3 regions of the Kitasatospora sp. NPDC056273 genome follow, and region 1 is predicted to be linked to each of the others. Evidence: riboswitches for the same ligand, from Rfam matches in the RefSeq annotation. Region 1 holds a riboswitch; each other region holds the start of a gene.
What was found. A riboswitch is a leader RNA that binds a small molecule or an ion and turns the genes downstream of it on or off. The one in region 1 is predicted to bind S-adenosylmethionine.
Positions count from the first base shown of each region.

Region 2: it holds a riboswitch for S-adenosylmethionine, as region 1 does, so the genes downstream of both, thrC (threonine synthase) here and ACFCY1_RS20140 (IclR family transcriptional regulator) in region 1, are expected to answer to the same signal.
Region 3: it holds a riboswitch for S-adenosylmethionine, as region 1 does, so the genes downstream of both, ACFCY1_RS08690 (aminotransferase class V-fold PLP-dependent enzyme) here and ACFCY1_RS20140 (IclR family transcriptional regulator) in region 1, are expected to answer to the same signal.

Region 1 is NZ_JBHJSJ010000021.1:630-10,621, reverse strand. It holds gene ACFCY1_RS20165 (MFS transporter) at 1-767, shown strand, start outside; gene ddaH (dimethylargininase) at 842-1,654, shown strand; gene ACFCY1_RS20155 (hypothetical protein) at 1,812-2,036, shown strand; gene ACFCY1_RS20150 (BTAD domain-containing putative transcriptional regulator) at 2,114-5,338, opposite strand; gene ACFCY1_RS20145 (hypothetical protein) at 5,597-6,802, shown strand; SAM riboswitch class I at 6,888-7,029, shown strand; gene ACFCY1_RS20140 (IclR family transcriptional regulator) at 7,232-7,945, shown strand; gene ACFCY1_RS20135 (threonine/serine exporter family protein) at 8,129-9,382, opposite strand; gene ACFCY1_RS20130 (NADP-dependent oxidoreductase) at 9,477-9,992, opposite strand, start outside.
Region 2 is NZ_JBHJSJ010000038.1:3,292-13,283, forward strand. It holds gene ACFCY1_RS28010 (DUF3263 domain-containing protein) at 99-326, shown strand; gene otsB (trehalose-phosphatase) at 689-1,528, shown strand; gene ACFCY1_RS28020 (trehalose-6-phosphate synthase) at 1,515-2,981, opposite strand; gene ACFCY1_RS28025 (glucosyl-3-phosphoglycerate synthase) at 3,098-4,135, opposite strand; SAM riboswitch class I at 4,247-4,383, shown strand; gene thrC (threonine synthase) at 4,400-5,680, shown strand; gene ACFCY1_RS28035 (MoaD/ThiS family protein) at 5,716-5,994, shown strand; gene ACFCY1_RS28040 (cold-shock protein) at 6,533-6,736, shown strand; gene groL (chaperonin GroEL) at 7,084-8,706, shown strand; gene ACFCY1_RS28050 (hypothetical protein) at 8,876-9,232, shown strand; gene ACFCY1_RS28055 (hypothetical protein) at 9,296-9,469, shown strand; gene ACFCY1_RS28060 (hypothetical protein) at 9,476-9,992, opposite strand, start outside.
Region 3 is NZ_JBHJSJ010000007.1:3,805-13,796, forward strand. It holds gene ACFCY1_RS08665 (C40 family peptidase) at 1-293, opposite strand, end outside; gene ACFCY1_RS08670 (NYN domain-containing protein) at 494-1,924, opposite strand; gene ACFCY1_RS08675 (hypothetical protein) at 2,063-2,326, opposite strand; gene ACFCY1_RS08680 (rhomboid family intramembrane serine protease) at 2,528-3,310, shown strand; gene ACFCY1_RS08685 (Lrp/AsnC family transcriptional regulator) at 3,352-3,633, shown strand; gene ACFCY1_RS08690 (aminotransferase class V-fold PLP-dependent enzyme) at 3,637-5,019, opposite strand; SAM riboswitch class IV at 5,071-5,189, opposite strand; gene trpD (anthranilate phosphoribosyltransferase) at 5,298-6,374, opposite strand; gene ACFCY1_RS08700 (hypothetical protein) at 6,490-6,915, opposite strand; gene ACFCY1_RS08705 (heme-copper oxidase subunit III) at 7,312-7,932, shown strand; gene ACFCY1_RS08710 (c-type cytochrome) at 8,120-8,929, shown strand; gene ACFCY1_RS08715 (ubiquinol-cytochrome c reductase iron-sulfur subunit) at 8,938-9,990, shown strand; gene ACFCY1_RS08720 (ubiquinol-cytochrome c reductase cytochrome b subunit) at 9,987-9,992, shown strand, end outside.

The sequences.
Region 1 (9,992 bases):
GTCTGCTCTCCCAGGCGTTCGGCGCCGCCAGCGGGATGTTCGCGGACTCGCTCACCTACCTGGTGTCGGCGGTGTTCCTGCGGCGGATCAGGACGGAGGAGCGCCCCCCGCCGGTGTCCGAGCGGCGCGGCATCCCGCGCGAGATCGGCGAGGGCGTCCGGTTCCTGCTGCGCGACCCGTACCTGCGGACGTTCGCCTGCTTCGCGGCGGTCGGCAACCTGGGGCTGAACGGCATCCAGGCGGTGCAGACGGTCTTCCTGGTGCGCAGTGTGGGGCTCGAACCGGGCGCGGTGGGCGGGGTGTTCGCGCTGGTGAGCGTCGGCGGACTGGCCGGCGCGATGCTGGCCGGACGGGTCGCCCGCAAGCTGGGCAGCGCGCGTGGGCTGCTGGTCTGCGAACTGGTGGTCGCGCCCTTCATCCTGCTGCTGCCGCTGGCGGGCGACCGGCTGCCGCTGGTGGTCAGCGCGCTCGCCTGGGCGGTCGCGGTCTGCGGGGTGGTGGCGGGCAACGTCCTCGCCGGCAGCTTCTCCCAGGGCTACTGCCCGCCCGCGATGATCGGCCGGATCCGGGCCAGCTCCGCGACCCTCAACTACAGCGCGATCCCGGTGGGCGCCCTGCTCGGCGGCTACCTCGGCGAGGCGATCGGCGCCCGCAGCACGATCTGGCTGATGGCGGGCGTGCTGCTGTCGGCGGGCGCGGTGCTGCTGGCCAGCCCGCTGCGCGGCCTGCGCGACTTCCCGACCCGGCCGCCGGCCCCCACGGCCTGACCGGCCCCCGCCCGTATCGCTCGCACCGCCCGTACCGCCCCTGCCGCCCGTACCCGACTTCCGAGGAGCTTCCGATGGCCCGCACCGCCCGCCCGCGCCACTACCTGATGTGCCGTCCGACCCACTTCGACGTCACCTACGCGATCAACCCCTGGATGGACCCGGCGAAGCCGGTGGACACCGACCTGGCCGTCGCCCAGTGGGAGCGGCTGCACGCCCTGTACGGCGAGCTCGGCCACCGGGTCGACCTGATCGACCCGCTGCCCGGCCTGCCCGACATGGTCTACGCGGCCAACGGCGCCACCGTGGTGGACGGCAGGGTGCTCGGGGCGCGCTTCCGCAACACCGAGCGGGCCGCGGAGGGCCCGGCCTACCTGGAGTGGTTCCGCGCCCGGGGCTTCGAGACCCGCGACCCGGAGTACGTCAACGAGGGCGAGGGGGACCTGCTGACGACCGCGAGCTACGTGCTGGCCGGGCGGGGCTTCCGCAGCGTGGCCGACGGACACGCGGAGGCGCAGGAGTTCTTCGGCCGCCCGGTGGTCGGCCTGGAGCTGGTCGACCCGCGCTTCTACCACCTGGACACCGCGCTCGCCGTGCTGGACGGCGACGAGATCATGTACAACCCGGAGGCCTTCTCGGCCGGCAGCCGTGCCGTGCTGCGGCGGCTGTTCCCGGACGCGCTGCTGGCGGACCGGGCCGACGCGGAGGTGTTCGGCCTCAACGCGATCAGCGACGGCCTGCACGTGGTGCTGCCGGAGGCGGCCGTGGGACTGGCCTCGCGACTGCGCGAGCGCGGCTTCCGGCCGATCGGGATGGACCTCAGCGAGCTGCTCAAGGGCGGCGGCAGCGTGAAGTGCTGCACCCTGGAGATCCGCGCGGCGGCCTGAGCGGGCGGCCTGAGCGGGCGGCCCACGGAGCACCGGTGATCATTGGTGATCACCGGTGCTCGACTGTAGATCGACCGTTGAACGCTCCCGGCCAGACTGGTGCCACACCACGACGGAACCCCTTCCCAGCAGGGAAGCGAGCCGAGGAGTACCAGAGATGACGCAGCGTCCGGCCACCACCATCCGCACCCGCCTCCGGCTGTTCACGGTCGGCCTCGGGGTGACCGTCGCCCTGGGCGCCGGCCTCTCGGTGACGGTCGCCGGGGCGGCGGCCGACGCCGGGGTGGCGACGGTGGTGAGCGGCGGCGGCGCGACGCCGACGCCCACCCCGACCCCCACCCCGACCGGCGGCAACGGCGACTGGAACAGCACCGGCTCCTGAACGCACCGGCTCCTGAGCACACCGGTTCCTGCGCACCAGTTCCTGAACGCACCGGAACCGCCAGCAGGATCGATTCCTCAGCAGCCCGAGGAGAGCCGGTCGGCGGCCCGCCGGACCGCCCGGCCCGACGGGGTCGACGGATCCGGACCCTCGGCCCGGGGCAGCAGCCCCGCCACCTCCGCCGCCTCCGGCAGCCCCAGCCGGACGAAGATCCGGTGCGCCTCCCGCAGCCGTCCGTACGCCTCGGCCTCCCGCCCGAGGTCGGCCAGCGTCCGGCCCAGCACCAGCAGCGCGTGGCCCTGGTCCCGCTCGGCACCCAGCTCCTCGCACAGCTCCAGCGCCTGCCCGGCGTGCTCCAGCGCCTCCTCCGTCCGGCCGAGCGAGCGCAGACTGTCCGCCATCCGGTAGCGGGCGTGCCCGGCCCGGGCCCGCAGACCGGACGCCGAGGCCACCGCCAGGCACTCGCCGAACCAGGTGACCGCCTCCTCGTGCCGCCCCAGCCCGTGCAGCGCCAGCCCCAGCACGTACAGCGTGTACGCCCGGCCCGGATCGTCGTTCCGGGTCCGCAGCTCGGCCAGCGCCTCGTGGCAGATCGGCACCGCCTCGGCGGCCCGCCCGCTGCGCACCCGGGCCAGCGCCGCGTTCACCGTCGTCACCAGCGCCCCGGAGCGGTGGCCGAGTTCGCGGGCCAGCAGCAGCGCCTCGTCGTAGTGCCCGACGGCCTCGTCGTAGCGGCTGAGGAACTGGCAGACCAGGCCGAGGTCGTTCAGCGCCTGGCGCAGGATCACCGTGTCGCCCGCCGCGCGGGAGGCGGCCACCGCCAGCCGGGAGGCCTCCTCCGCCTCCTCCAGCCGGGTGGCGGCCAGGGCGACGTTGCCGCGCAGGAAGTGCGCCCGACCAGCTGCCCGGTGGTCGGCGCGGTGGACCGCGGCGGCGGCCAGGGCCTCCGCGGTGGTGGCCAGCTGGCGGCTGGGCGGGGCGAGGACGAACGGCGTGAGCGCGATCAGCAGGTCGATCGCGGCGCGCAGCGGGTCCGTGGTCGGTCCGTCGGAGGGGTCCGGTGCCGGGCCGTCGGAAGGCCCGCCGGTCGGGCCGTCGGTGTCGTCCGCGACGCTCCAGCCCGCCACCTGCGCGGCCAGCGCGATCGCCCCGGAACCCTCCGCCTCGGCCCAGGCCCGCGCCCCGTCCGGCCCGTCCAGCGGGACGCCCGCGCTACGGGCCGGCCCGAGCGCGCCGGCCGCCGGATCCCCGGGGACGGCGTGCTGGAAGGCCGAGCACGCGGTGGCCAGCAGGTGGTCCAGCATCCGGTCGCGGGCCGCCACGGCCGCGCCGGGATCGTCCGGACGGCGCCGGGCGAACGCGCGCAGCAGGTCGTGGAAGCGGTAGCGGCCGGGGAAGGGCGACTCCATCATCGCCACGTCCACCAGGGCCTCCAGCAGGTCCTCGGCGTCGTACTCGTCCAGGTCCAGCAGGGCGGCCGCGGCCTGCAGCCCGAGGTCCGGCCCGTCCACCGAGGCGGCCAGCCGGAACGCCCGGGCCTGGGCGGGCGTCAACTGGCGGTAGCTCAGCTCGAAGGCCGCCGCCACCTCCAGGTCGCCGATCCGCAGCTCGTCGATCCGCCGCCGCTCGACCGCCAGCCGGCGGCCCAGCGTCTGCACCGTCCAGCTCGGCCGGGCCGCCAGCCGGGCCGCCACGATCCGGACCGCGAGCGGGAGGTGGCCGCAGACGAGCAGCAGCTCCCGGGCGGCCTGCGCCTCGGCGGCCAGCCGCTCGGCGCCGATGGTGCGGCCCAGCAGTTCGAGCGCCTCCTCGGGTTCGAAGACGCCGAGGTCGGCCTGGACGGTCGCGGGCAGGCCGGACAGCCGGGTCCGGCTGGTGGTGAGCACGGCGCAGCCGACCGCACCCGGTAGCAACGGTCTGATCTGCGCGGTGTCGTGGACGTTGTCGAGCACCAGCAGCAGCCGCCGGCCGTCCACCGCCGAGCGGAACAGCGCCGAGCGGGCGTCCAGCCCCTCCGGCACCGCGTCGGCCGGCACGCCGAGCGCCACCAGGAAGCCGCTGAGCACCGCCTCCGGATCGGCCGGGGTGGCGTCGGCGCCCCGCAGGTCGACGTAGAGCTGCCCGTCCGGGTAGGCCTCGCGCACCCGGTGGGCGACGTGCAGGGCCAGCGCGGTCTTGCCGACTCCGCCCATGCCGACCACGGTCGCGATCACCAGCGCCTGCTGGCCCGGTGCGCCGGGGTTTCTGTCGGGCGCCCCTCCGTGCGCCCCGCCGAGAGCCTTGCCCAGCCGTTCGACCAGGACCGATCGGCCGGTGAAGTCGGCAGCGTCGGGCGGCAGTTGGGCCGGTCTGGGGGTCGGTGAGCTGCTCCCGGCCGGGGCGGTGTTCCCGGCCGGTGCGGTGGCGGGGGCGTTCGGCGCCGCCGGTCCGGTGGGCGGGTCCGGTGCCTCGGCCCCGGGCGCGGCCGGCTCCGCCGGACCGGCGGCGGCCGGGCCCGGGACGAGCGCGACGGGGACGAGCGCGACGGAGGGTGCCGGGGCGGCGAGCGACGGGTCCCCCTCCAGGATCCGCTGGTGCAGCAGGTCCAGCTCCGCCCCGGGCGCCACCCCCAGTTCGGCCAGGAACAGCTGACGCGCGCCCCGGAACACGGCCAGCGCGTCCGCCTGCCGCCCGGCCTGGTACAGCGCCCGCATCAGCAGCCCGTACGCCCGCTCGTGCAGCGGGTGCTCGGTGGTCAGCGAGGTCAGTTCCGGGATGCATCGGGAGTAGCGCCCCAGCGCCAGGTCCAGGGCGATCCGCTCCTCCAGCAGGGTCAGCCGCAGCTCCTGGAGCCGCTGGCGCTGCCGCTGCGCGAACGGCCCGGGGATGCCGGCCAGCGGCTCGCCCTGCCACAGCTCCAGGGCCTGGTTCAGCAGGTCGCGCGCCTGCTGCGGCTCCCCGGCGGCCGCCGTGCGCTCGGCCTGCGCCGCCAGCTCCTCCGCCTGCGCCGCGTCCACCGCGTGCTTGGGCAGCACCAGCCGGTAGCCGTCCCCGACCGAGGTCAGCACGGTCGGCGCGTCCGGCGCCTCGCCGTGCAGGACCTTGCGCCACCGCCAGGCGTAGGTGCGCACCGTCGTCATCGCGGTGCCCGGCGGCTCCTCGCCCCACAGGGCGTCGATCAGGTCGGTGGCGCTCGCGCCGTGGCCGGGCCGGAGCAGCAGCACCGCCAGCATCGCCTGCTGCTGGGGGCTGCCCACCTTCAGTACGGTCGCGCCGCGCTGCGCCCGCATCAAGCCCAGCACCGAGAACCGGAAATCATCCATGCCTGCACCTGCCCGCTTCATGTGCTCGCCCCCGCCCGCACGTGCCACCCCCGAATTGGTGAGTCCCTATCAACCCACGGGACCTGGCGGGATGTCGAGAGATCGTCGACCCGGTGGTGATCCGGTGTTGATCGGCCGTCGCCACAATCGGTGATGTGGCGCCCGCAGTCGGCCCGGCCCCTCACCGCCGGACCCGCCACGTCCCCGGTCGCCCGGCCGCCGACCGGCGACCCCCACGGCTCTCGGAGGCGGACGCCCATGAACACGGACCGGAACAGCGACCTGAGTACCGGCCGGAAAGCGGATCCGAACGCGGACCGGAACACGGAACCGAGTACGGCGTCGAGCACCGACCGGGTCACGGACCGGCACGGCGGCCTGGACACCGACCTGCTCCACCGCCTGCTCGACGTCGACCCGGCCTGCGGACCCGTCGAACTGCTCCACCGCGCCCGGGGCGAGCGCCACCTCCCGTACCTGGTGCTCGCCGCGCTCGCCCGGGAGGACGTCCGGATGGGCGCGCACGCCCGGGACGAGCTGCGGCGCGCCCGCGACCGGGTCGAGTGTTACGCCCGGGTCGCCCGCGACCTCGCCGACGCCACCGGGGTCCGCCCCATCCGCGACCTGCCGCTGGCCGGCTACTACCCGCCCGACCTGCCCCGGCCGCTGGCCGAGCTCAGCCTCGTCAGCCCCACCGAGGCCTCGCTCTGGCAGGCCGTCAACCGGCTGGTCACCGACCACCCGGTGGAGTCCGTGGAGGTCACCCTGCTCGGCGAGCGCCCCCGGCACACCGCCGTCACCCTGCGCTGGCCGGCCGGGGACCCGCTGCTCGACCCGTGGTACCAGGTGCGGGTCGCGACCGCCGCGCTCCCCGGCGACCTCGCCACCGTCCCGGTCCGCCCCTACCTGGCCGCCGACGACCACGTCGAATGCCTGATCGCCCTCGCCGAGGAAGGGCTCGGGCGCACCTTCCTCGCGGGCGACGTGATCGACGTGGCCCGGCTCGCCGGGCAGCCCTTCGAGCCCGTCGAGACCGCCGCGGTGGTCGCCGCCTACCGGCTCGCCCCGGAGGCCGCCGCCCTCCTCGACCTCGCCGCCGAGCACGTGCCGCTCGGCGCCCTGCGGGACGTCCGCACCGTCCTGGAGGCCGAGGTCGCCCCCGAACTCCGCCGCCGGACCTCTGCCGGCACCCCGCCGTGCCACGGCACCTCGCCGCGCCACGGCACGCTGCTGCGCCGCACCGTCATCCGGCACCAGTGGGACGAGGCGCTGCTGCTCCCGGCCGGCGACGCCACCCTGCTGCTCACCCCGGTCGCCGACTACCTGCTCGGCCCCGAGGGCACCCGGCCCACGGACCGCGAGCGCACCGCCGCCCTCGCCGCCCTGCACGCCTGGGACGCGACCCTCCCCGGCAGCCCGGACGGGGCCCCGTGCACCGGCCTGTCGGGGCCGCGCCACCGCTGAGCCGGCCCCGCGGGGCGTGGTCGAGGGCGGGTCGAGGGCGGGGGGACTTGCCGACCCGCCCCGGATGTCTTGTATCGTTCCTGGCGAATCATCCAGAGGGGTGGAGGGACCGGCCCTACGAAGCCCCGGCAACTCCCCGTTCGACCCGGCGTCCGAAGTACGCGCCGTGTTGGCGGGGGCAGTGCCAACTCCGGCCTGTCGCCACTGTGGCGCGGGAAAGATGAGGAGACACGGTGCTCTCTGTGCTGTCCTTCGCCCGGGCGCTTCCCGCCCCGGTCCTTTCGCGTACCCGTCTCGTGCCCGGCGCAGGCAATCGGCCGACTTCTCCGGCCTGTCCTCGCTGACCACACCCCCCGGCTCCCCGCCAGGAGCCGCCGTGAGCAGCGCGGACCCGCTGCTCCCGGGCCTTGAGACTGGAGTACCCATCCCATGGAGAACACGAGCGGCGTCGGCGTGCTCGACAAGGTCACCTCGATCCTCGGCACCCTGGAGGCCGGGCCCGCCACCCTGGGCGGCCTCGTCGCCGCCACCGGCATGGCGCGGCCCACCGCCCACCGGCTGGCCGTCGCACTCGAACACCACCGCCTGGTCAGCCGGGACGTCCAGGGCCGGTTCATGCTCGGCCCCCGCCTCGGCGAGCTCTCGGCGGCCGCCGGCGAGGACCGGCTGCTGGCCGCGGCCGGCTCGGTCCTCGCCCAGCTGCGGGACGCCACCGGCGAGAGCGCCCAGCTCTACCGGCGGCAGGGCGAGGTCCGGATCTGCGTGGCCGCCGCCGAGCGGCTCACCGGCCTGCGCGACACCGTTCCGGTGGGGGTCACCCTCCCCATGAAGGTCGGCTCCGCCGCCCAGATCCTGCTCGCCTGGGAGGAGCCCGAGCGCCTCCACCGCGGCCTGCAAGGGGCCCGCTTCACCGCCACCGCGCTGAGCGGCGTGCGGCGCCGCGGCTGGGCCCAGTCCGTCGGCGAGCGCGAGGTCGGGGTCGCCTCCGTGGCCGCGCCCGTCCGCGGCCAGTCCAACCGGGTGGTGGCCGCCGTCACGGTCTCCGGGCCGATCGAACGGCTCAGCCGCCACCCCGGTGCCCAGCTCTCCCAGGCCGTCGTCGAGGCGGCCCACCGGCTCACCGAGGCCCTGCGCCAGCCCTGACGGGGGTTCCGAGGCTCTCGGATTCCGAGGTTCCGGGGTTCCCTGGTCATGGGTTCCGAACCTCGGGTTCCGAGACTCCGGGCTCCGGGGCGCACCTCCGCGCGCCCCGGGGCCCGGTTCCGGCCCGTACCGGTCCCGGGTCCGGCTTGGCTCGGGCCCGGCTCGGGCCTGGTTCCGACCGGCTCAGGCCCGGTGCGGCAGGCCGGTGAGGCTGGGACGGGGGATCCGGCTGATCACCGCGCCGATCAGTGTGCCGATCGACACCCCGAAGACCGCCGAGACGGCCGCCAGCAGCGACTGCGCCCCGTTGCCGACCTCGATCTGCGCGGTGTTCAGCAGACCGAAGGAGCCCGGCACGACGATCCAGAACGCCGGGAGGTAGAGCACCTGCCAGAGCGGACCGCCCGGCAGCCAGTGCACCAGGGTGGCCGCGACCGCGGCGGCTACGGCCCCGGCCAGGCCGCCGATCGCCGCGCCGTGCACCGACCCCACCGCCACCTGGGCGGTGACGCTCACCGCGATCACCGCGACGATCCACGGGATGGCCGAGGGCGGGGTGTGGACGTTGACCACCACCCCGGCCACCGCGATCGCCAGCCCCAGCGCGATCACCCACCAGCTCGGCTTGGCCACCTGCACGTTGGCCAGCGCGGTGGACGGCATGCCGATCGCGGTCGCGGCCGCGGCCACCCCGGCGAGGAACAGCGTCAGCTGCACGGCGCCGGAGACCAGCCGGGCGGTGCCCGCGTTGGCCGCGCCGGCGGCGATCTCGGACAGCCCGGTGACCAGCAGCCCGCCCGGCAGCAGGATCGCCAGGGTGGCCACGATCGTCCGCAGCGGCCCGTCCAGCAGCGAGGCCCGCGCGAGCGCCAGGACCAGCAGCGCGACGAGGAAGCCGGCCGTGACGGGCAGCAGCGGCCGCAGGTGCGGCCGCCGCCGGGCGAGCACGGTCAGGCCCACCACGATCAGCGAGCCGAGCCCGGCGGCCAGCACGTTCGCCACCACCGGCTGCAGGAAGATGCAGACCCCGACCCCGACCGGCAGCGCCCCGAAGTCCGCCACCCACGCGGGCCAGCGGGCGGGCGCCCGCCGGATCCGGTCCAGCTCGGCGCGCGCCCGGGGCCCGTCGAGTTCGCCCGCCCGCAGCCGGTGCACCAGGTGGAGGACGTCGGCCGTCTGCTCGAACCGCAGGGTGCCGCCGAGCGGCTGGAACCTGGTGGCGCCGTCCGGGTGCAGGGCCACGAACAGCCCGTTGGTCAGCGCGGCGACCTGGACCTCCGGGGCGCCCAACGCCCGCCCCAGTCCACGGAGTTCGTCCTCGACCTCATGGACGGGCAGGCCGCCGCCCAGCAGGGCTTCGCCCAGGTCGAGCAGGAGACGGCAGAGCGGGTCGGGCGGGGCGTCGGCGTCCCGGACCGATGGAGACTTGCTAGGCATGGCAGGTATCGTCCCACCCTGCCCGATTCGGTCTGAATCTGCCCCGGTCTGTTCGCTTCCCGAGCGCCTGCTGCCCCCGGGGTCCGGGTGACCGCTACGGGCGGACGGTGAGGACCAGCTTGCCCGTGACCCGGCCGGTCTCGCCCTCGGCGTGGGCCTTCGCGGCCTCCGCGAGCGGGTAGGTGGCGGAGACGTGCGGGCGCAGCTGCCCGGCTTCGACGAGGGCGGCGATCGCGGCCATGCCCGCCCGGTCGTGCTCGACCAGCAGGGCCTTCGCCGTCACGCCCAGCTCGGCGGCGCGCTCGGCCACCTCGTCGATCCCCTGGGGCAGGATCGACACCAGGACGCCGCCGGGCCGGAGGGTCTCCAGGGAGCGCAGCCGGTCGTCGCCGCCGAGCGGGTCGAGGACCACGTCGATGTCGCGGGCCTCCGCCACGAAGTCGGCCGTCCGGTAGTCGATGACCTCGTCCGCGCCCAGGCCCCGGACGAAGTCGTGCTTGGCGGCGGACGCCGTGCCGATGACGTACGCGCCGCGCGCCTTGGCGATCTGCACGGCGACGTGCCCGACGCCGCCGCCCGCCGCGTGCACCAGGACCCGCTGCCCCGGCCG
Region 2 (9,992 bases), on a different contig from region 1:
GTGACGGTAGCCGGGCGCGGGGAGCGGTGGGGCGAGCAGTGTGTGTCCGGGTCGCGCGCGAGAATGACACTCCGTAGCGGTGGACGGAGGTGTCGGCGGTGGGCGAGCTGAGCGAGCGGGACCGGGCGGTGCTGGCGCTGGAGGGGCGGCAGTGGCGGACGGCGGGGGCCAAGGAGCGGGCGATCCGGGAGGAGCTGGGGCTCTCCCCGACGCGGTACTACCAGGTGCTGAACGCGCTGCTGGACCGGGAGGAGGCGCTGGCGCACGCGCCGGTGCTGGTGAACCGGCTGCGGCGGGTGCGGGAGGCCCGGCGGGGGGCCCGTTGACGGGTGGGGGGTTCGGGCTCTCGGGAGGGTGGGGGGCCGGGGGTGGCTCCGGGGGTGGTCGCTCCGGGGGCTGGATGATTTTCAGACTGCCAACCCTGTGGGTGGGGGGCTACCACCGTTGGCAGTCTGAAAATCACCCGTCACGCCCCTCTCCGCGGCCACCCCCTGCGCCACCCCCTCCCGCAGCGCGTCCCTCTCGCCGGGTGAATCGAGGGGTGGGTGGGTGGTTGCGGTGGGTGGGGGAGGGGCGGGTGGGTGGGGGGTGGGGGAGGTGGCCCTGGTGGGGAGGTGGGGAGGCCGGGGTGCGGGGGCTCCGGGGAGGCCGGGGTGCGGAGTGGGGGGCTCCGGGGTAGGGCTTCGGTATGGGCTTTGAAGAGATGTTCGTGCCGGGGACCGGGGCTGGGCGGGACGGGGTGCGGGCGGTGCTGGGCGCGCCCGGGGATGCCGTGATCGGGTTGGACTTCGACGGGACGCTGGCGCCGATCGTGGCGGATCCGGGGCGGGCGCGGGCGCATCCGGGGGTGGTGGGGGTGTTGCGGCGGCTGGCGCCGGTGGTGGGGGGCGTCGTGGTGGTGACGGGGCGGCCGGCCGGGGTGGCGGTGGAGTACGGGGGGTTCGCGGACCTGCCGGGGGTGGTGGTGCTGGGGCACTACGGGGCCGAGCGGTGGGAGGGCGGGGAGCTGTCGGCGCCGGAGGTGCATCCGGGGGTGGCGCGGGTGCGGGCGGTGCTGCCGGGGGTGCTGGAGCGGGTGGGGGCGCCCGAGGGGACGTGGGTGGAGGACAAGGGGCGGTCGGTGGCCGTGCACACCCGGCGGACGGCGGCGCCGGAGGAGGCGTTGGAGCTGCTGCGGGCGCCGGTGGGGGAGCTGGCGGCCGGGCACGGGCTGGTGGTGGAGCCCGGGCGGCTGGTGCTGGAGCTGCGGCCGCCGGGGGTGGACAAGGGGGCGGCGCTGACCGGGTTCCTGCGCGAGCGGGGGGCGCGGTCGGTGCTCTACGCGGGGGACGACCTGGGGGACGTGGCGGCCTTCGCCGCGGTGGAGGAGCTGCGCGGCGAGGGCGTGGCCGGGGTGCTGGTCTGCGCCGGCGCGGTGGGGGACGCGCCGGTGCGGGAGCTGGCGGACCGGGCGGACCTGGTGGTCGCCGGGCCGGAGGGCGTGGTGGAGCTGTTGGGGGCCTTGGCGGACGCGCTCACAGCGCGTTGAGCTGGTCCAGGAACCACTGCTGCGGGGGGAGCGCGGTGGCCGCCGCCACCAGGCGCTTGGTGCGGTCGGCGCGCTCCTCCGGGCTCATGGTGAGGCCGGCGTGGAGGGCCTCGGCGGTGGCGATGACGTCGTAGGGGTTGACGGTGAGGGCGTCGTCCTTGAGTTCGGCGTGGGCGCCGGCCTCGCGGGAGAGGACGAGGGCGCAGCCGTGGTCGGAGACCACCGGGACCTCCTTGGCGACCAGGTTCATGCCGTCGCGGATGGGGTTGACCAGGGCGACGTCGGCCAGCCGGTAGGCGGCGAGGGAGCGCGGGAAGTCGTCGTCGACGTGGAGGATCAGGGGCCGCCAGGCGGGGGTGGCGAACTCGGCGTCGATCTCCTCGGCCAGCCGCTGGACGGCGGCCGTGTAGGCGCGGTACTCGGCGAGGTCGGTGCGGGACGGGTAGGCGAAGGCGATGTGCACCACCCGGTCGTGCCACTCGGGGCGGGTGCGGAGCAGGTGCCGGTAGGCCTGGAGGCCGCGGACGATGTTCTTGCTCAGCTCGGTGCGGTCGACCCGGACGATGGTGCGGCGGTCGCCGACGGCCGCGCGGAGGGCGGCGAGGCGTTCGTCGACGTCGGGGCGGTGGGCGCGCTCGCGCAGGAAGTCGGCGTCGGCGCCGAGGGCGTGGACGCCGAGGCGCGTGGTGCGGCCGTCGACGGTGACGGTGAGCGCGTCGTGGTCGACGGTCGCGCCGAGGAGGTCCTCGCAGCAGGCGGCGAAGGCGCGGGCCCAGCGCTGGGTCAGGAAGCCGGCCCGGTCGGCACCGAGGATGCCGGTGAGGACGGCCCGGGCGACGTCGTCGGGCAGCATCCGGTAGTACTCGGGCGGGGCCCAGGGGGTGTGCGAGAAGTGGCCGATCCGCAGGTCGGGGCGGGCTTCGCGGAGCAGGGCCGGGACCAGGGAGAGGTGGTAGTCCTGGACGAGGACGGCGGCGTTCGGGGCGGCCTCGGCGGCGAGGGCTTCGGCGAAGGCCTCGTTGTAGGCCCGGTAGGCGGCCCATTCGGTGCGGAAGGCGGCGTCGAAGGAGGGCGCGGTGGGGGTCGCGTAGAGCAGGTGGTGGACGAACCAGAGGGTGGAGTTGGCGACGCCGTTGTAGGCGCGGGCGAAGGTCAGCGGGTCGATGTCCAGCATCCGTACGGCCTGGCCGCCGACCTCGTGGCCGGCCAGGTCGAGGCGGCCGTGGGGTGCCTCGGCGGCGGCCCTGCGGTCGGAGTCGTCGAGGGCGGCGCAGACCCAGACGGCGTTCGGGTCGTCGATGGCGGAGAGGCCGGAGACCAGGCCGCCGCCGCCGCGGCGCAGGGTCAGCGTGCCGTCGTCGGCGGTGCTGAAGGACACCGGTCCCCGGTTGGACGCCACCAGGACGGGGGCGGTGCCGGTCACGCTCGAACGGTTGGTCGTGAGATCGCCCATGGTTGGCATGTTGCCGTGGGGTCGGCGTGGCAAACCCGTGCGGCCCGTCGAAGAGAGGGCCCAGGGCCTCTCTTTCGGATCACGTCGCGCGCCTGGCATGATCCGAAAGAGAGGCCCTAATGGCGGGCGGCGTACTCGGGGAGGGTGTGGATCGGGGGGCGTTCGAGGGCGGTCACCGGGTGGGTGTGGGCGGTGAAGGCGCGGGTTTCCGGGTCGCGGGTGAACTGGGTGAGGTGGGGGTGGACGAGGTCGGCGGAGGCCTTGAGGCGGTGGGTGCGGTCGAGGCGTTCCAGGGCGGTCCGGTAGATGGTGGCGGCCATCCGGCCGAGGGCCTGGCCGTCCTGGTGGCGGTGGTGCCGGACGCCGACGTCCACCTGGGCGAGGGCGTCCAGGCCGGCCAGCTCCAGGGCGTCGACCAGCAGGCCGAGTTCGACGCCGTAGCCGGTGGGGAAGGGCAGCCGTTCGAGCAGTGAGCGGCGGGCCGCGTACTCGCCGCCGAGCGGCTGGACGAAACCGGCGAGTTCCGGCCAGTGGAGGTTGAGCAGGGGGCGGGCGACGAGTTCGGTGACCCGGCCGCCGCCGGCTGGCAGGACGGCGCCCTCCGACTCCAGCGGGCGGTCGTACATGGCCTTGACCAGCTGGATGGACTCGTCGGTGAGCAGCGGGCCGATGATGCCGGAGACGAAGGCCGGGTCGAACTCGCGCAGGTCGGCGTCGACGAAGCAGACGATGTCGCCGTGGGTGACCAGCAGCGAGCGCCAGAGCACCTCGCCCTTGCCGGGGACGGCGGGCAGCCGGGGTAGGACGGCGTCGCGGTGCTCGACCCGGGCGCCGGCCTCGGCGGCGACGGCGGCGGTGGCGTCGGTGGAGCCGGAGTCGACGACGACGAGTTCGTCGACGAGCGGGAGGCGTTCCATCAGCTCGCGGCGGATGGTGCGGACGATGTCGCCGACGGTGGCCTCCTCGTCCAGGGCGGGGAGGACCACGCTGACCGTGCGACCGGTGCGCTCCTTGGCGTCGAGCAGGGTGCGGACCGGCCGGTCGGCCGCGCTCCAGGAGCGGCGGCGCAGCCAGGACGCCGCCTGCGGGAGGAGCGCGGGAGTCGGTTCGGCGGGCACGGAGATCTCCTCGGCGAGGTCGGTGGGACGGGTCATCTCGCTTGGCGGACGGTCCCGTTCAGGTTTGACGCCTTCGGATACAGTCTTCGTACAGCGGTCGGACCTTTGCACGCCGGGGTCTCCGTTGAGCACCACCACAATTTCACAAGCTCATCCAGAGGGACTGAGGGAACGGCCCGTTGACGTCCCGGCAACCTTCTCGCGCGGCTGTCTGTCGACAGGCCCCGGCGGGACAGGTGCCAATTCCGTCCCGTGTCGCGACCGCGCCACGGGGAAGATGAGGAGAGAGGCCTCGCCATCATGGCTATCGACACTGCCGCACCTGTTTCCGTCGACCTCGGCCCGGCCGCCGCGCTGTCCTGTCGCGAGTGCGGCACCCGCTTCCCGCTCGGCCCCAGCTTCGCGTGCCTGGAGTGCTTCGGCCCGCTGGAGATCGCCTACGAGTTCGGCAGCGAGGGCGCCGAGGAGCTGCGCAAGCGGATCGAGGCCGGTCCGGCCTCCATCTGGCGGTACGCGCCGCTGCTGCCGGTGCCGGCCGACGTGGCGTCCAAGCCGAACCTGAACCCGGGGTGGACCCCGCTGGTGAAGGCGGACAACCTGGGCCGGGAGCTCGGTTTCACCGCCCAGCTGCACGTCAAGGACGACTCCGGGAACCCGACGCACTCGTTCAAGGACCGGGTGGTCGCGTGTGCGATCGAGGCGGCCCGGGCGTTCGGCTACACCACGCTGTCCTGCTCCTCCACCGGCAACCTGGCCGGCGCGGTGGGTGCGGCGGCGGCCCGGGCCGGGTTCCGGTCCTGCGTGTTCATCCCGCACGACCTGGAGCAGGGCAAGGTCGTCATGGCCGGGGTGTACGGCGGCGAGCTGGTCGGCATCGAGGGCAACTACGACGACGTGAACCGCTTCTGCTCGGAGCTGATCGGCGACCCGGCCGGCGAGGGCTGGGGCTTCGTCAACGTGAACCTGCGGCCGTACTACGGCGAGGGCTCCAAGACGCTGGCGTACGAGATCTGCGAGCAGCTCGGCTGGCGGCTACCGGAGCAGATCGTGATCCCGATCGCCTCGGGCTCGCAGCTGACGAAGATCGACAAGGGGCTCCAGGAGCTGATCAGGCTCGGCCTGGTCGAGGACCGGCCGTACAAGGTCTTCGGCGCCCAGGCGGAGGGCTGCTCGCCGGTGTCGGCCGCGTTCAAGGCCGGCCGGGACGTGATCAAGCCGGTGAAGCCGGACACCATCGCCAAGTCGCTGGCGATCGGCAACCCGGCCGACGGCCCGTACGTGCTGGACATCGCCCGCCGTACCGGTGGCGCCGTGGAGGACGTCACGGACGCCGAGGTTGTGGCGGCGATCCGGCTGCTGGCGCGGACCGAGGGGATCTTCGCCGAGACCGCGGGCGGGGTGACCGTCGGCGTGCTGAAGAAGCTGGTCGAGACCGGGCAGCTGGACCCGGCCAAGGAGACCGTCGCGATCAACACCGGCGACGGGCTGAAGACCCTGGACGCCGTCTCCGATTCCGGGATGACCGCCGTCATCCGCCCGACGCTGGACTCGTTCCGCGCCGCCGGCCTCGTGTCCGCCTGAACCACCCGATAGGCCCCGCCCCCGCTAGGAGAGTCATGAGCGCCACCGTCCGCATCCCCACCATCCTGCGCACCTACACCGACGGCGCCGCCGAGGTGACCGCCGAGGGTGCCACCCTGGCCGAGGTCGTCGCCGACCTGGAGAAGAACCACGCGGGCATCGCGGCCCGCATCCTGGACGACACCGGCAAGCTGCGCCGCTTCGTGAACGTCTACGTGAACGACGACGACGTGCGCTTCGCCGAGGGTCTGGCGACCGAGATCAAGGACGGCGCCAGCGTCTCGATCATCCCGGCGGTGGCCGGCGGCTGCTGAGCCGACAAAGCAGAACCCGCGGTCGCCCGCGCGTACGGAAATCCGTTCTCCGTATGCGCGGGCGACCGCTCGCATTCCGGCGGGAATATTTCCGGGTCGAGTCGGAGTAGAGTGTGGCTCGGCTGGGAACAGGGTTTCCCTTTCGGCCCCCGCAGTGCTCGGCCCGGGGGCGTCCGGCCGCCGGGGGCGGACCGTGAAACATGTCAGGCAGATGTCAGAATTCGCGCGGGCATTTGAGTAATTCGTCCGCTATGTCCGGCGTGGAATGCCGAGATTATTCCGATTCGATCCGTCCTGTCCCTTGACGCCTTGGCGGAATTACCGGCGGTTGGCCCTGTTGCAGAGGGCGTCGATCCGGATACATTCAGCGGCGGTCGACGCAATCACCCGCTCACCGGAGGCCGCCCGGCGTTCCGCGCGGATGGTTGCGGCGTGCACGGCTGCGCCCAGGGGGGGTTCCCCGGGCCGGCCTTCAACCAACCCGGGCCCGCGACCTGCGGGCACGTGAAGGGCCAGCACAGCACTAGGGGAGTTCGGAATGGCTCAGGGCACCGTCAAGTGGTTCAACGCGGAGAAGGGCTACGGCTTCATCGCGGTCGACGGTGGTGCGGACGTCTTCGTCCACTACAGCGCGATCCAGATGGACGGCTACCGCACCCTCGAGGAGGGCCAGCGGGTCGAGTTCGAGATCTCCCAGGGACAGAAGGGCCCGCAGGCGGACATGGTCCGCGCGGCGGTCTGACCCCTTCCGACTCCAGGAGCTCGGCGCGGCCCTACGGCTGGTGACCACTCGCTTCTCGACGGGCCCGTGCGACGCGTGTCGTACGGGCCCGTCGGCGTTCCCCGACGCGGCTCCGCAGGGGCTCGGGCGGGGCTCCGGCGACGGCTCGCGGATCGTCGATTGGGCTTGCACTCGACCACCCGGAGTGCTAATCATTGGCGTTAGCACTCACAGCGTGAGAGTGACAGCGGACCGGGTCGGTGAGGCCCCCGGGAGCGGTAGGGGAATGGACCCCCGCACACCAGGGCCGTCCGTCGCGGGCACCCCTTGGTCCGAGCAGTCGACCGTGTCCCGGAGGACCACTTCAGATGGCCAAGATCATCGCCTTTGATGAGGAAGCTCGCCGCGGCCTTGAGCGTGGCATGAACCAGCTCGCCGACGCCGTGAAGGTCACGCTCGGCCCCAAGGGCCGCAACGTCGTGCTGGAGAAGAAGTGGGGCGCCCCCACGATCACCAACGACGGTGTCTCCATCGCCAAGGAGATCGAGCTCGAGGACCCGTACGAGAAGATCGGTGCGGAGCTCGTCAAGGAGGTCGCCAAGAAGACGGACGACGTCGCGGGTGACGGCACCACCACCGCCACCGTGCTCGCCCAGGCCCTGGTTCGCGAGGGTCTGCGCAACGTCGCCGCCGGCGCCAACCCGATGGCCCTGAAGCGCGGCATCGAGAAGGCCGTCGCGGCCGTCTCCGACCAGCTGCTGGCCCAGGCCAAGGACGTGGAGACCAAGGAGCAGATCGCCTCCACCGCCTCCATCTCCGCCGCTGACACCCAGATCGGCGAGCTCATCGCCGAGGCCATGGACAAGGTCGGCAAGGAAGGCGTCATCACCGTCGAGGAGAGCAACACCTTCGGTCTGGAGCTCGAGCTCACCGAGGGCATGCGCTTCGACAAGGGCTACATCTCCGCCTACTTCGCCACCGACCTGGAGCGGATGGAGGCGACGTTCGAGGACCCGTACATCCTCATCGCCAACTCCAAGATCGGCTCGGTCAAGGACCTGCTCCCGCTGCTGGAGAAGGTCATGCAGAGCGGCAAGCCGCTGGTCATCATCGCCGAGGACGTCGAGGGCGAGGCCCTGTCGACCCTGGTCGTGAACAAGATCCGTGGCACCTTCAAGTCCGTCGCCGTCAAGGCCCCGGGCTTCGGTGACCGCCGCAAGGCCATGCTCGGCGACATCGCCATCCTCACCGGTGGCACCGTGATCTCCGAGGAGGTCGGCCTCAAGCTGGAGAACGCCGGCATCGACCTGCTGGGCACCGCCCGCAAGGTGGTCATCACCAAGGACGAGACCACCATCGTCGACGGTGGCGGCGACAGCGAGCAGGTCGCGGGCCGCGTGAACCAGATCCGCGCCGAGATCGAGAACAGCGACTCGGACTACGACCGCGAGAAGCTCCAGGAGCGCCTCGCCAAGCTGGCCGGCGGCGTGGCCGTCATCAAGGCCGGCGCGGCCACCGAGGTGGAGCTCAAGGAGCGCAAGCACCGCATCGAGGACGCCGTCCGCAACGCCAAGGCCGCCGTCGAGGAGGGCATCGTCGCCGGTGGTGGCGTCGCCCTGCTGCAGGCCGGTGTCGCCTTCGACAAGCTGGAGCTGGAGGGCGACGAGGCCACCGGTGCCAACATCGTCAAGGTCGCGCTGGAGGCCCCGATCAAGCAGATCGCGACCAACGCCGGCCTGGAGGGTGGCGTCGTGGTGGAGAAGGTGCGCAACCTCCCCGCCGGTCACGGCCTGAACGCGGCCACCAACACCTACGTCGACCTGATCGCCGAGGGCATCATCGACCCGGCCAAGGTGACCCGCTCCGCGCTGCAGAACGCCGCCTCCATCGCGGCGCTGTTCCTGACCACCGAGGCCGTCATCGCCGACAAGCCGGAGAAGGCCGCCGCGGCCGCCGGCGGCGGCATGCCGGGCGGTGACATGGACTTCTGATCCTGATCGCTCCGATCGGATCGGCTGGTTCCTCGTCCGTGTGGGCGGCTCCCTTCGGGGGGCCGCCCACACGGCGTTTCGGCGTCCGGCGGCGTCCGGAAGCTCCGGGGCCCGGGCGTTCGGACGTCCGGCGTTTCGGCGTTCGGGCCGGTGGACGGAGAATGGACGGATGGCTTCCGACGACATCGAGACCGCCCTGCACAACGCGCGGGCACTGATCCTGGCCGACCTCACCGCGCGGGACGTGGCGGACGCCGCCGTCGTCTCGCTGGTGGAGCAGGCCGTGACGCACCGCCGCTGGTGGCTGGAGCAGTGGCCGGACGGCACCGAGTACGTGCTCGGGCTGGTCGCCCAGGACGTCCAGGACGCGCTGCTGGAGGCGTACGGGCGCTGGCCGCTGTGCACCGGGTGCGCGGCCGACGGGGACCCGCACGCGCTGAGCGTGGAGCCCGAGCTGGGGCCGGAGCCGCACTGGGTGTGCGGCAAGCAGGGCGCGGTGGTGGCGCCGGTGGGGAAGCTCGCCTAGCCCGGCCGGCTCGGGGCCGGGGGTGCCTTCCGGGGGTGGTGCGCGGGTGGGTACGGTGCGCGCATGAGGCGCTGGGTGTGGGGTGTGGCGGGCGGGTGCTGCGGGCTCGGGCTGTGGTGGGCCGTACTGGAGGCGGCGGGGGCCGGCCACGACGCGTGGTGGGCCGTGGCCGGGCGGGTCCTGGCCGTGACGGGGGGCGTGGCCGCCGCGGACCGGGTGCGCGGGCGGTGGGGCTGACGGGCCTCAGAGGGTGCCGAGCTCCGCGGTCAGGTTGGCGCGGGCGGCCGCGGTGAAGCGCTCGCGGGCGGCCGGGGTGCGGTAGAGGTCCGGCAGGGCGAGCAGATGGCGCAGCACGGCGGCCCGGCCGGCCGCGAAGTCCGGCGCGGGGACGAAGCCGTACTCCTCGCGGACGGCGGCCGCGTACGCCGCGTACGCCTCGGGGGAGCCGCCGAGGACGGCGAGGTCCGCGTCGCAGAGCACCTCGCCGTCGCGGTCGCCGGGGGCGGGGTCGTGGCCGACGGTGAGCAGCACGAGGCGCTCGACCTCGGCGACCCGCTCGGCGGGCAGCCCGGCGGCGGTCAGCGCGCGGACGGCCAGGGCGGCGCTGCGCTCCTCGTTCTCGGTGCGGTCGGGGCGGTAGACGGCGTCGTGGAACCAGGCCGCGAGGCGGACGGCCTCCGGGTCGGCGGCGTGCCCGGCCAGCTCGTCGACCAGGCCCAGCACCGCGCGCAGGTGTGCGGCGGTGTGGTAGCGGCGCTGC
Region 3 (9,992 bases), on a different contig from region 1:
AGGCCGCCCTGGAGCTGGGTCATCTGCTCCTGGCCGCGGGCCACCTGGTCCTGCAGCTGGTCGGCCTGCTTGCGCAGCTGGTCGGCCCGCTCCTTGGCGCCGTTGTACTTCTCGGCCGCCTGCTCCTGCTCCTCCTGGAGCTGGTCGATCTGCGCCTTGACGTCCGTCTTGTTCGGCTGCGGCGCGGCGTGCGCGGCCACCTGGGCGGAGAGGGCGACCGCGGTCGCAGCGGCCGCGGTGAGCACGGAGATCCGTGCGCGGCTCGGCTGCTTGGGACGGCGGTGGGAGGCCAAGGGACCGGCTCCTTCTTCCAACGGGCTCACCTGATGGGATGAGATTCCGGAAAATAGGTTTGACGCCAGACCCTAGTGAAGATCTATCCGTTTTGCCACTCCCCCGAAGGCGTGAACTCCGGTCCCCACACTGACTTCACCGGACTCGCACAATGCTCCGAAACAGGCCCTGACCAGGCATCATGCGAACCTCCCCGGGTTCAGGGCCGGGCCAGCCGGTTCAGCAGCAGCACCGACGCCACGGGGCGCGCGCCCGCCTTCCGCACGCCCTCCGCGACCTCCCGGTCGGTGGACACCACCACCACCGGACGGCCCTGCGGCTCGGCCCGCACCAGACGGCGGATCAGCTCGTCGGCCGTCTCCCCGGTCCGGCTGAACCGCACCCGGACCCCGCGCGGTGGCGCCATGATCACCGGGACGTCCAGGTCCTGCCCGTCGAACACGCAGGTGACCTCCGCCTGGGTCCGCTGGGCCAGCATCGCCAGCCCGCCCAGCAGCCGGATCCGCTGCTGCTCCAGCGGCAGCGTCGGATAACCGGTCTTGGTCACGTTGTAGCCGTCCACCACCAGGTGCACCTGGGGGATCGCCAGCAGCTGGTCCAGCAGCGCCGGATCGTCCTCGGCCAGCCCGCGCCGGGCCACGTCGTGCGGCGAGGCCGCCCCCGGCACCACCGCCTCCACCAGGTCCGCCGGGCGGATCTGGGCGACCGGCAGCGCCAGCTCCCGCTGGAGCCCCTGGGCCGACTGCAGCACGGTGTCCAGCAGCAGCCGCAGCCGCATGTCCTCCACGCTGCGCCCCTCGCGGGCCGAACGGCGGCCCTGCTCGGCCGCGTTCTCCAGCTCCAGGACCCGGTGCCGGAGCCGGCGCGCCTCGCTCTCGGCCGCGCCGCGCTCGGCCGCGGCCTGCGCCTTCAGCGCGTCCAGCTCGCCGGCCACCCGGCGGGTCTCGGCCTGCGCCCGGCGGGTGTCGCTCTCCAGCGACCGCACCCTCTTGCGCAGCGACTCGGCCTCCCTGCGGACGCCGTCGGACTCGGCCCGCTGCCGGTCCGCGTCCGCCCGCGCGGAGGCCCGCACCTCGGCCAGCTCGGCCTGCAGCTTCTCCACCAGCCGGACCGCCTCCGCGGCCGCGTCCTCGGCACCGGCCCGCTCGGCCTCCTCGCCGGCCTCGGCCACCAGCCGGCTCCAGCCCGTCGAACGCACCAGGTAGGCGGCGGCCGCGACGTCCATCGGATCGGCCGCGCTCGGGACGGTGCCCGACTCCAGCGCCTTCACCAGGTCCGGCTGCCCGAGACGCAGCCGCTCCGCTATCCGCACCCGGAAGGCCGGCTCCGCCTCCAGCGCCGCCGCCAGCGCGGTGGCCGCGTACTTGGCCCGCCGCGCCGGGGTGAACTTGACGTACTGACGCAGGCTCTGCGGGAGCTCGGCCGGCGGCACCCCGCCGAGCGCGTCCGAGGCCAGGCCGACCACCCGACGGCGCACGCCCTCGGGCAGCGGCCGGTCGAGCTTCTCGACGGCGCGCTCCGCCGCGGACCCGGAGGCGCCGTCCGCCGTCCCGGCAGCCTCGGCCGGGGCCTCGGCCGCAGCGGGCTGAAGCCCCTGGGCTGCGCCGGGCTCCTTCGCTGCGTCCACCACGTCCTCGGCTCCGATCCTGGTCCAGCGGGGCACGGCCGCGGCCGCCCCCCGTCGGCACGCTCCGTGCGTCCTGTTCTGTATTGTCCCGTGCGGCGCGGGCGGGTGCGCCGCGCACCCACCCCGCCGCCGCGGCGGGGATCAGCCCTGGTCGGCGGGGGCCTGCGTCTCCTCGGCGCCCGGACGGGCCACCAGCTCGACCTGGTCCACGGCGTTGCACCAGCGGCAGCGCACCGACTCGACGGTCTCGCTCAGCACCTCGGTCTCCTCGACCTTGGACTCGCCGGCCAGGTCGAAGTGCAGGAACTCGGTCACCCGCGCGGTGCGGGTCACGTCGAAGCGGGTGAGATTGCCGCACAGGGTGCAGCGCCAGCGCGTCTCGGCGGTCAGAGCGGGGACGGTCATCGGGGGTCCTCTCGGGTGGTCCCTGGGTGGGGCAGGCGCTCCCCCCGGAGCCCCGGCGTCGGCGGCGGGAGGCGGGAATGCCCGCCCCAAGCCTATTGCCTGGGGCAACCGTCGCGACCACCGGTTGCCTGAACACCCGGGCTAGTCCACCTGCCGTAAACCGCCGTGTCACCTGCGGCGCCCGGAGGGATGCTTGGCCGCATGGCGCTCGCGGTCCCCGACCACACCGCCGCCCGGGGCGGCCGCCCGGCGGCGACCGCCCCCGTGGTCAGCTACGCCCTGATCGCCCTCAACACCCTGGTCTTCCTGCTCGGCCCGGCCGCGGGGCTCAACCCGCTGTACGGCACCGGCCAGGCCCGGGTCTGCGCGGAGCAGCGGTACGAGCAGCGCTGGGGCGCCGTCCCGGCCGAGGTGCTGGCCGGACGGCCGCTGACCGCCGAACAGCTCGCCGAGGCCCCCGACCCGGTCCCCGGCTGCCCGGCCGCCCCGACCCCGGGCAAGCGCCCGGCGCTGTCCGTCCTCACCGGGCTCTTCCTGCACGCCGGCTGGCTGCACCTGCTCGGGAACCTGCTCTTCCTCCAGGTCTTCGGCCCCACCGTCGAACGGCGGCTGGGCCGGGCCCGGTACGCCGTCTTCTACCTGGCCGCCGGCAGCCTGACCACGTACGGCTTCGCGCTCGCCGAGGCGCACTCGCCGAACTCCACCCGGGTGCTCATCGGGGCCTCCGGGGCGATCGCCGCCGCCCTCGGCGCCTACCTGCGCCTCCACCCCCGGGCCCGGGTGACCACCCTCGTCCCGCTGCTGTTCTTCCTGCCGCTGCGCTTCCCGGCCTGGCTGGTGCTCGGCCTCTGGTTCGTCCTGCAGTGGTGGTCGGTGCACGCGGCCGGCCCCGGGGTGGCGTACCTGGTCCACGTGATCGGCTTCTCGGCCGGGTTCCTCTACGCCTGCACCGTGGTCCGCCACCCCCCGCGACGACCGGGCTGACGCCCGATACGCTGGCGGCACCCCACAAAGGAGCCCGAACTGTGATCACCGCCATCGTCCTGATCAAGACCAGTGTCGACCGCATCCCGGAGATCGCCGAATCCATCGCCGCCATCGACGGCGTGAGCGAGGTCTACTCGGTGACGGGGGGCTACAACCTGGTGGCGATGGTGCGGGTGCGCCGGCACGACGACCTGGCCGAGGTCATCCCGGGCCGGCTCAACAAGGTCCCGGGCGTGGCCCACACCGAGACCCAGATCGCCTTCCGCACCTACTCCCAGCACGACCTGGAGGCCGCCTTCGCCCTCGGCCTGGACGAGTAGCGGTCAGCCCTCGGCGCGCCGGCCCCGCTCGACCTGCACGGTGGCGACGCAGCGCCCGCCCTCGTTGCGGTAGTTCCACGCCGCGCCCTCCGTGACCAGCTCCCGGACGGCGGTCAGGAAGCGGTCGACGTGCTCGTCCGGCGTCCCGGCGCCGAAGCTCACCCGGATCGCGTTCAGGCTGCGCTCGCCCGGCAGCGACGGCTCGGGCGCACCACACTCGGACGGTGCCTCGTCCTCGTCGCCCAGCAGCGTGCGCACCAGCGGGTGGGCGCAGAACAGGCCGTCGCGCACCCCGATGCCGTACTCGGCGGACAGCGCGGCGGAGAAGTGCGAGCTGTTCCAGTCCCGGACGACGAAGGACAGCACGCCCACCCGGGCGGAGCCCTCGCCGAACAGGTTCAGCACCTTGACCTGCGGGATCTCGGCCAGCCCGGCCGTCAGCCGGGCGATCAGCTGCTGCTCGCGGGCCTCCAGCCCGTCGAAGCCGGCCTCGGTCAGCGCCCGGCAGGCCGAGGCGATCGCGTAGGCGCCGATGACGTTCGGCGAGCCGGCCTCGTGCCGGGCCGGGCCGGTGTGCCACTGCACGGCCACCGAGCCGTCGGCCTCCCGGGCCACCGTCCGGGTCGCCCCGCCGCCGGCCAGGTACGGCTCGGCCGCGTCCAGCCAGTCCGCCCGGCCGGCCAGCACCCCGGCGCCGAACGGCGCGTAGATCTTGTGGCCGGAGAAGGCGATCCAGTCGACGTCCAGCTCGCGCACCGAGACCCGGTGGTGCGGCGCCAGCTGGGCGGCGTCCAGCACCACCCGGGCGCCGTGCCGGTGCGCGGTCGCGGTCAGCTCGGCGACCGGCCACAGCTCGCCGGTCACGTTGGAGGCGCCGGTGACGCAGAGCAGCTTGGGGCCCTCGGGCGCCTCGGCGAGCGCGGCGTCCAGCGCGGCCACCGCCTCGGCCCGCGAGCGCGGCGCCCGCAGGTAGGTGACGTCCAGTCCGGCGTGCGCCCAGGGCAGCAGCGAGGCGTGGTGCTCGGTCTCGAAGGCGAACACCCGGGTGCCGGCCGGGACGGCGGAGGCCAGCAGGTTGAGCGAGTCGGTGGTGGCCCGGGTGAAGACCACCTGGTCTCCCTCGCGCAGGTCGAGGAACTCGCCGACGGTGCGGCGGCTCTGCTCGAACAGGTCGGTGGACAGCTGGGAGAGGTACCCGGCCCCGCGGTGGACGCTGCCGTAGTACGGCGCGTAGGCGGCGACGTCGTCCCACACCCGCTGGAGCGCCGGCGAGCTCGCCGCGTAGTCGAGCGCCGCGTAGCCGACCTTCTCACCGCTGGCGAGCGGGACCTGGACGTCGGCGCCGAGGACGGCGAGCGGGGTGCGGATTTCGGTGGCCAGAGACATGGGGATGCACTCCTTCTGGGGCAAGGGACCCCGGGAGTGCTAGTCGTCGGGCGTCCGCGCTTGTCGCACGGACGGCTTGCCGTGACGACCCGGTCCTCACCCAGGGCACCCCGCCACGGACGGAGGGTTGCCGGACAGCCAGCTGGGGCTTGGCGCTGTCACTCATGACCTGGCGAAGACTCTAGGCCGGGTCCACCGGGTGGTCAAACGGGCATCCAGCATCCGGACAGCACGGGAGCCCGCGCCGGCGTACCGGCACGGGCTCCCCAACTGCCGCCTCAGGCCCGGCTGGTGGCCTCCGACCAGCGCCGCAGCAGGTCCTGCGCGGCACCGGAGTCGATCGCCTTCGCGGCCCGCTCCATGCCGGCCGCCAGCTGCTCGGTGAGCGGCGCGTCGCCCAGCTCCAGCGCGACCAGCGCCGCCGCCGTGTTCAGCAGGACGGCGTCCCGCACCGGCCCGTGCTCGCCGGCCAGCAGCCGCCGCGCGACCTCGGCGTTGTACGAGGCGTCCGCCCCGCGCAGCGCCTCGATGCCGACCAGCTCGATGCCCACGTCCCGCGGGTCGAAGGTGGACTCGGTGACGACCCCGTCGCGCACCAGCCAGACCTGCGAGGTGGTGGTGATGGTCAGCTCGTCCAGCCCGTCGTCGCCGCGGAAGACCAGCGCGGTGGCGCCCCGCCGGGCCAGCACCCCGGCGATCAGCCCGGACAGCCGGGTGTCGAAGCAGCCGATGGCGTGCGCGGTGACCTTGGCCGGGTTGGTCAGCGGGCCGAGGATGTTGAAGGCGGTCGGCACCCCGAGGTCGCGCCGCGCGGTGGCGGCGTGCCGCATCGAGGGGTGGAACTTCGCCGCGAAGCAGAAGGTCAGCCCGACCTCCTCGGCCACCTCGGCGACCCGCCGGGGGGAGAGGTCCAGCGCCACCCCGAGCTTCTCCAGCACGTCCGAGGAGCCGCTGGTCGAGGAGGCCGACCGGTTGCCGTGCTTGACCACCTTGGCGCCGGCGGCCGCCGCGACGATCGCCGACATGGTGGAGATGTTGACGGTCTTCGCCCGGTCCCCGCCGGTGCCGACGATGTCCACCGCCGGGCCGGGGATCTCCAGCGGCTCGGCGTGCGCGTACATCGCGTCGACCAGGCCGGCGATCTCCTCGACCGACTCGCCCTTGGCCCGCAGCGCGATCATGAACCCGGCCACCTGGACGGGGGACGCCTCGCCGCTCATGATCCGGTCCATCGCCCACGCGGTGGACGAGCGGTCGAGGTCCTCCCCCTGCAACAGTGCCGCCAGGAGGTCCGGCCAGGTGCGGACCACCTGCGCGGGGTCGCTACCGCCGTTCGCAGGGTTCACGTTCACCATGGCTGACTCCAGCTGTTGTCGGTTCCCCGCTCCGGGGACGTCCGTACGGATGGAGCCAGCCTATCGAGCGGAGCGCCCGCTTCTACCCCTGTCTTTCCTACTCCTGGCGCGGATTTCAGCGGACGGCCGGAGTCCGCTTCGCCAGCCGGTCCCGCAGCAGGGTGGCGACCGCCCCGGCCAGCGCCACCGGCTCCACCGGACGGGAGATCGCGGCGTCGGCCCGGCTCCAGGCGGCCAGCCAGGAGTCCTGCGGCCGGCCGATCAGCACCAGGACCGGCGGGCAGCCGTAGATCTCGTCCTTGAGCTGGCGCCCGAGGCCCAGCCCGCCGGCCGGGACGGCCTCGCCGTCCAGCACGCAGAGGTCCACTCCCCCCTTCTCCAGTGCCTTGAGCACCGCGGGGGTGGTCGCGCACTCCAGGTAGGACAGTTCCGGAAGGTCCTCGGCAGGGCGGCGGCCGAGCGCCGTCAGCACCTGCTCGCGGGTGTTGCGGTCGTCGCTGTAGACGAGGACGGTGAGCGTCTCATCGGTCGTGTACGCCATGGGCCCTGCTCCCTCAAGTGTGATCCGGACCACGTTCGCCTGATCCGGATGCTACTCCCGATCACCCTCCGCCGAGTCCCCCTCGCGCACGTTCCTCCTCAAGCCGCCGCGCCCCGGACTCACCCGCCTGGAGGACGGCCCGTCACCCGACCCCGCCCGGTCCACCCGTACGGCTCACCCGGACGCCCTCCCCCCTACCTCCCTCGGCTACTCCGACCGTGCACCGGCGCGCCGGGCAACGGGGTCCAGGCTCCTCCGAGGAACCATCAGAAAAGGGACACGCCGCTGCTCACCCCCCGTACGGGCACCCCGTCGCCCCCCAAGCGGGCATACCGCACGCACCGGACACTCCGAGGGACACCCCCCGACGTGAAGACGGAATAAGGGACCGACATAATGTCCGTCGTGGCGACAGCAACAGCAGTAGAAACCGGGCACGCGCACGGATCGGTCAACCGGCCGAACATGGTCAGCGTCGGAACGATCGTCTGGCTCAGTTCCGAGTTGATGTTCTTCGCGGCCCTCTTCGCGATGTACTTCACGCTCCGCTCCGTCAAGGGGCCGGAGTTCTGGACCGAGAAGGCCCACGCCCTCAACGTGCCCTTCTCCTCGGTCAACACCACGATCCTGGTGCTCTCCTCGCTGACCTGTCAGCTCGGCGTGTTCGCCGCCGAGCGCGGAGACGTGAAGAAGCTCCGGGCGTGGTTCATCCTCACGTTCGCCATGGGCGCGGTCTTCATCGGCGGCCAGGTCTTCGAGTACACCGAGCTGGTCAAGAAGGACGGCCTGTCGCTGTCCTCCGACCCGTACGGCACGGTGTTCTACCTGACCACCGGCTTCCACGGGCTGCACGTGACGGGTGGTCTGATCGCCTTCCTGCTGGTCCTGGGACGGACGTACGCAGCCAAGCGCTTCACGCACGAGCAGGCCACCGCCGCGATCGTCGTGTCGTACTACTGGCACTTCGTCGACGTCGTGTGGATCGGCCTGTTCGCGACCATCTACCTGATCAAGTAACCAGCTGATCAGGTCGCTGGCCACCGGCTGCGGCCCCCGCCCTCACCGGCGACGGGCCGCTTCTGCCGGTGCCGACGCTCCCACCGACCGACCGCGCGCGCAGCCCTAGACAGGCAGCCTCGTGCCGGCCAGACCGGCCGCCGGGTGCACCCACCAGTCGACCAGATCCTGACACCGGGGTTATTCCGTGAAAAAGCTCTCCGCACGACGGCGCCACCCATTGGCGGCGCTGGTCGTCCTACTTCTCGCCCTGGCGGCAACCGGGGGGCTGTACGCCGCGTTCGCGCCCGCCGACAAGGCGCAGGCCGACGTCGCCGCGCAGTCGCTCGCGATCGATGAGGGCAAGAAGCTCTTCGCCGTGGGCTGCTCCTCCTGCCACGGCCTGAACGGCCAGGGCAGCAGTGACGGTCCGAGCCTGGTCGGCGTCGGCTCCGCCGCTGTCGACTTCCAGGTCGGCACCGGCCGCATGCCGGCCCAGCAGCCCGGCGCCCAGGTCCCGCGCAAGAAGAACATCTACTCGCAGGCGGAGATCGACCAGCTCGCCGCCTTCGTCGCCTCCCTCGGTCCCGGCCCGGTGACCCCGACGGAGGAGCAGTTCACCTCGACCAACCCCGAGGACGTCTCCAAGGGTGGCGAGCTGTTCCGCACCAACTGCGCCCAGTGCCACAACTTCGCCGGCCAGGGTGGTGCCCTGACCAAGGGCAAGTACGCCCCCTCGCTGGAGGGCGTGGACGCCAAGCACATCTACGAGGCCATGCAGACCGGCCCGCAGAACATGCCGTCGTTCCCGGACACCACCATGCCCGAGGAGCAGAAGAAGCAGATCGTGGCCTTCGTCCGCCACACCACCAACGATGAGCCCAACCCCGGCGGTCTCACCCTGGGCAGCCTCGGTCCGGTGACCGAGGGTCTGTTCGGCTGGATCTTCGGCCTCGGCACGCTCATCGCGGTCGCGATCTGGGTCGCCGCCCACACCACCAAGGCCAAGAAGTCATGAGCCACGACATGTCAGAAGAGAAGCTCCCGGAGCCGCACGGCTCCGCCGGCGAGGTGGCCGACCACGGCAGCCCGTTCGCCGACCCGGGCCTGCCGGCCCACGAGCCCCGTCGCACCGACATCGACGAGAAGGCCGCGTCGCGTGCCGAGCGCCAGGTCTCGCTGATGTTCGTGGTCTCGATGCTCGCCACCGTCGGGTTCATCGCCTCGTACGTGGCCATCGACCCGGACAAGATCGTCTACATCTTCCCGCTCGGTCACGTCAGCGCGCTGAACTTCGCGCTCGGCCTGACCCTGGGCGTCGCGCTGTTCATGATCGGCGCGGGTGCGGTCCACTGGGCCCGCACGCTGATGTCGGACGTCGAGCTGCCCGCCGAGCGTCACCCGATCGAGGCCTCCGACGAGGTCCGCAACGACGTCATCGAGCAGTTCAAGACCGGTGCCGCCGAGTCCGGCTTCGGCCGCCGCAAGATGATCCGCAACACCCTGATCGGCTCCATGGCGCTGGTCCCGCTCTCCGGCGTGGTCCTGCTCCGTGACCTTGGCCCGCTTCCCGAGAAGAAGCTCAAGGAGACCGGTTGGAAGGAGGCGACCGAGACCAAGCCGCTGCAGCTCATCAACATGAACACCATGCAGCCGATGAAGCCCGAGGACATCATCGTCGGCTCGCTCACGTTCGCCATGCCGGAGGGCCTGTCCACGCACAGCGAGGACTTCCAGCAGCGGATCGCCAAGGACGCCCTGATGCTGGTCCGCATCGCGCCCGAGGACATCAAGGACGACAAGTCCAAGGAGCTGGGTTTCGAGGGCATCCTCGCCTACTCCAAGATCTGCACCCACGTCGGCTGCCCGATCAGCCTGTACGAGCAGCAGACCCACCACGCGCTCTGCCCCTGCCACCAGTCGACCTTCGACCTGGCGGACGGCGCCCGCGTGATCTTCGGCCCGGCCGGCCACCCGCTGCCGCAGCTGAAGATCATCACTGACGAGAAGGGCAACCTGGTCGCCACCGGCGACTTCGCGGAGCCCGTCGGCCCGAGCTACTGGGAGCGTGCTCGATGAGT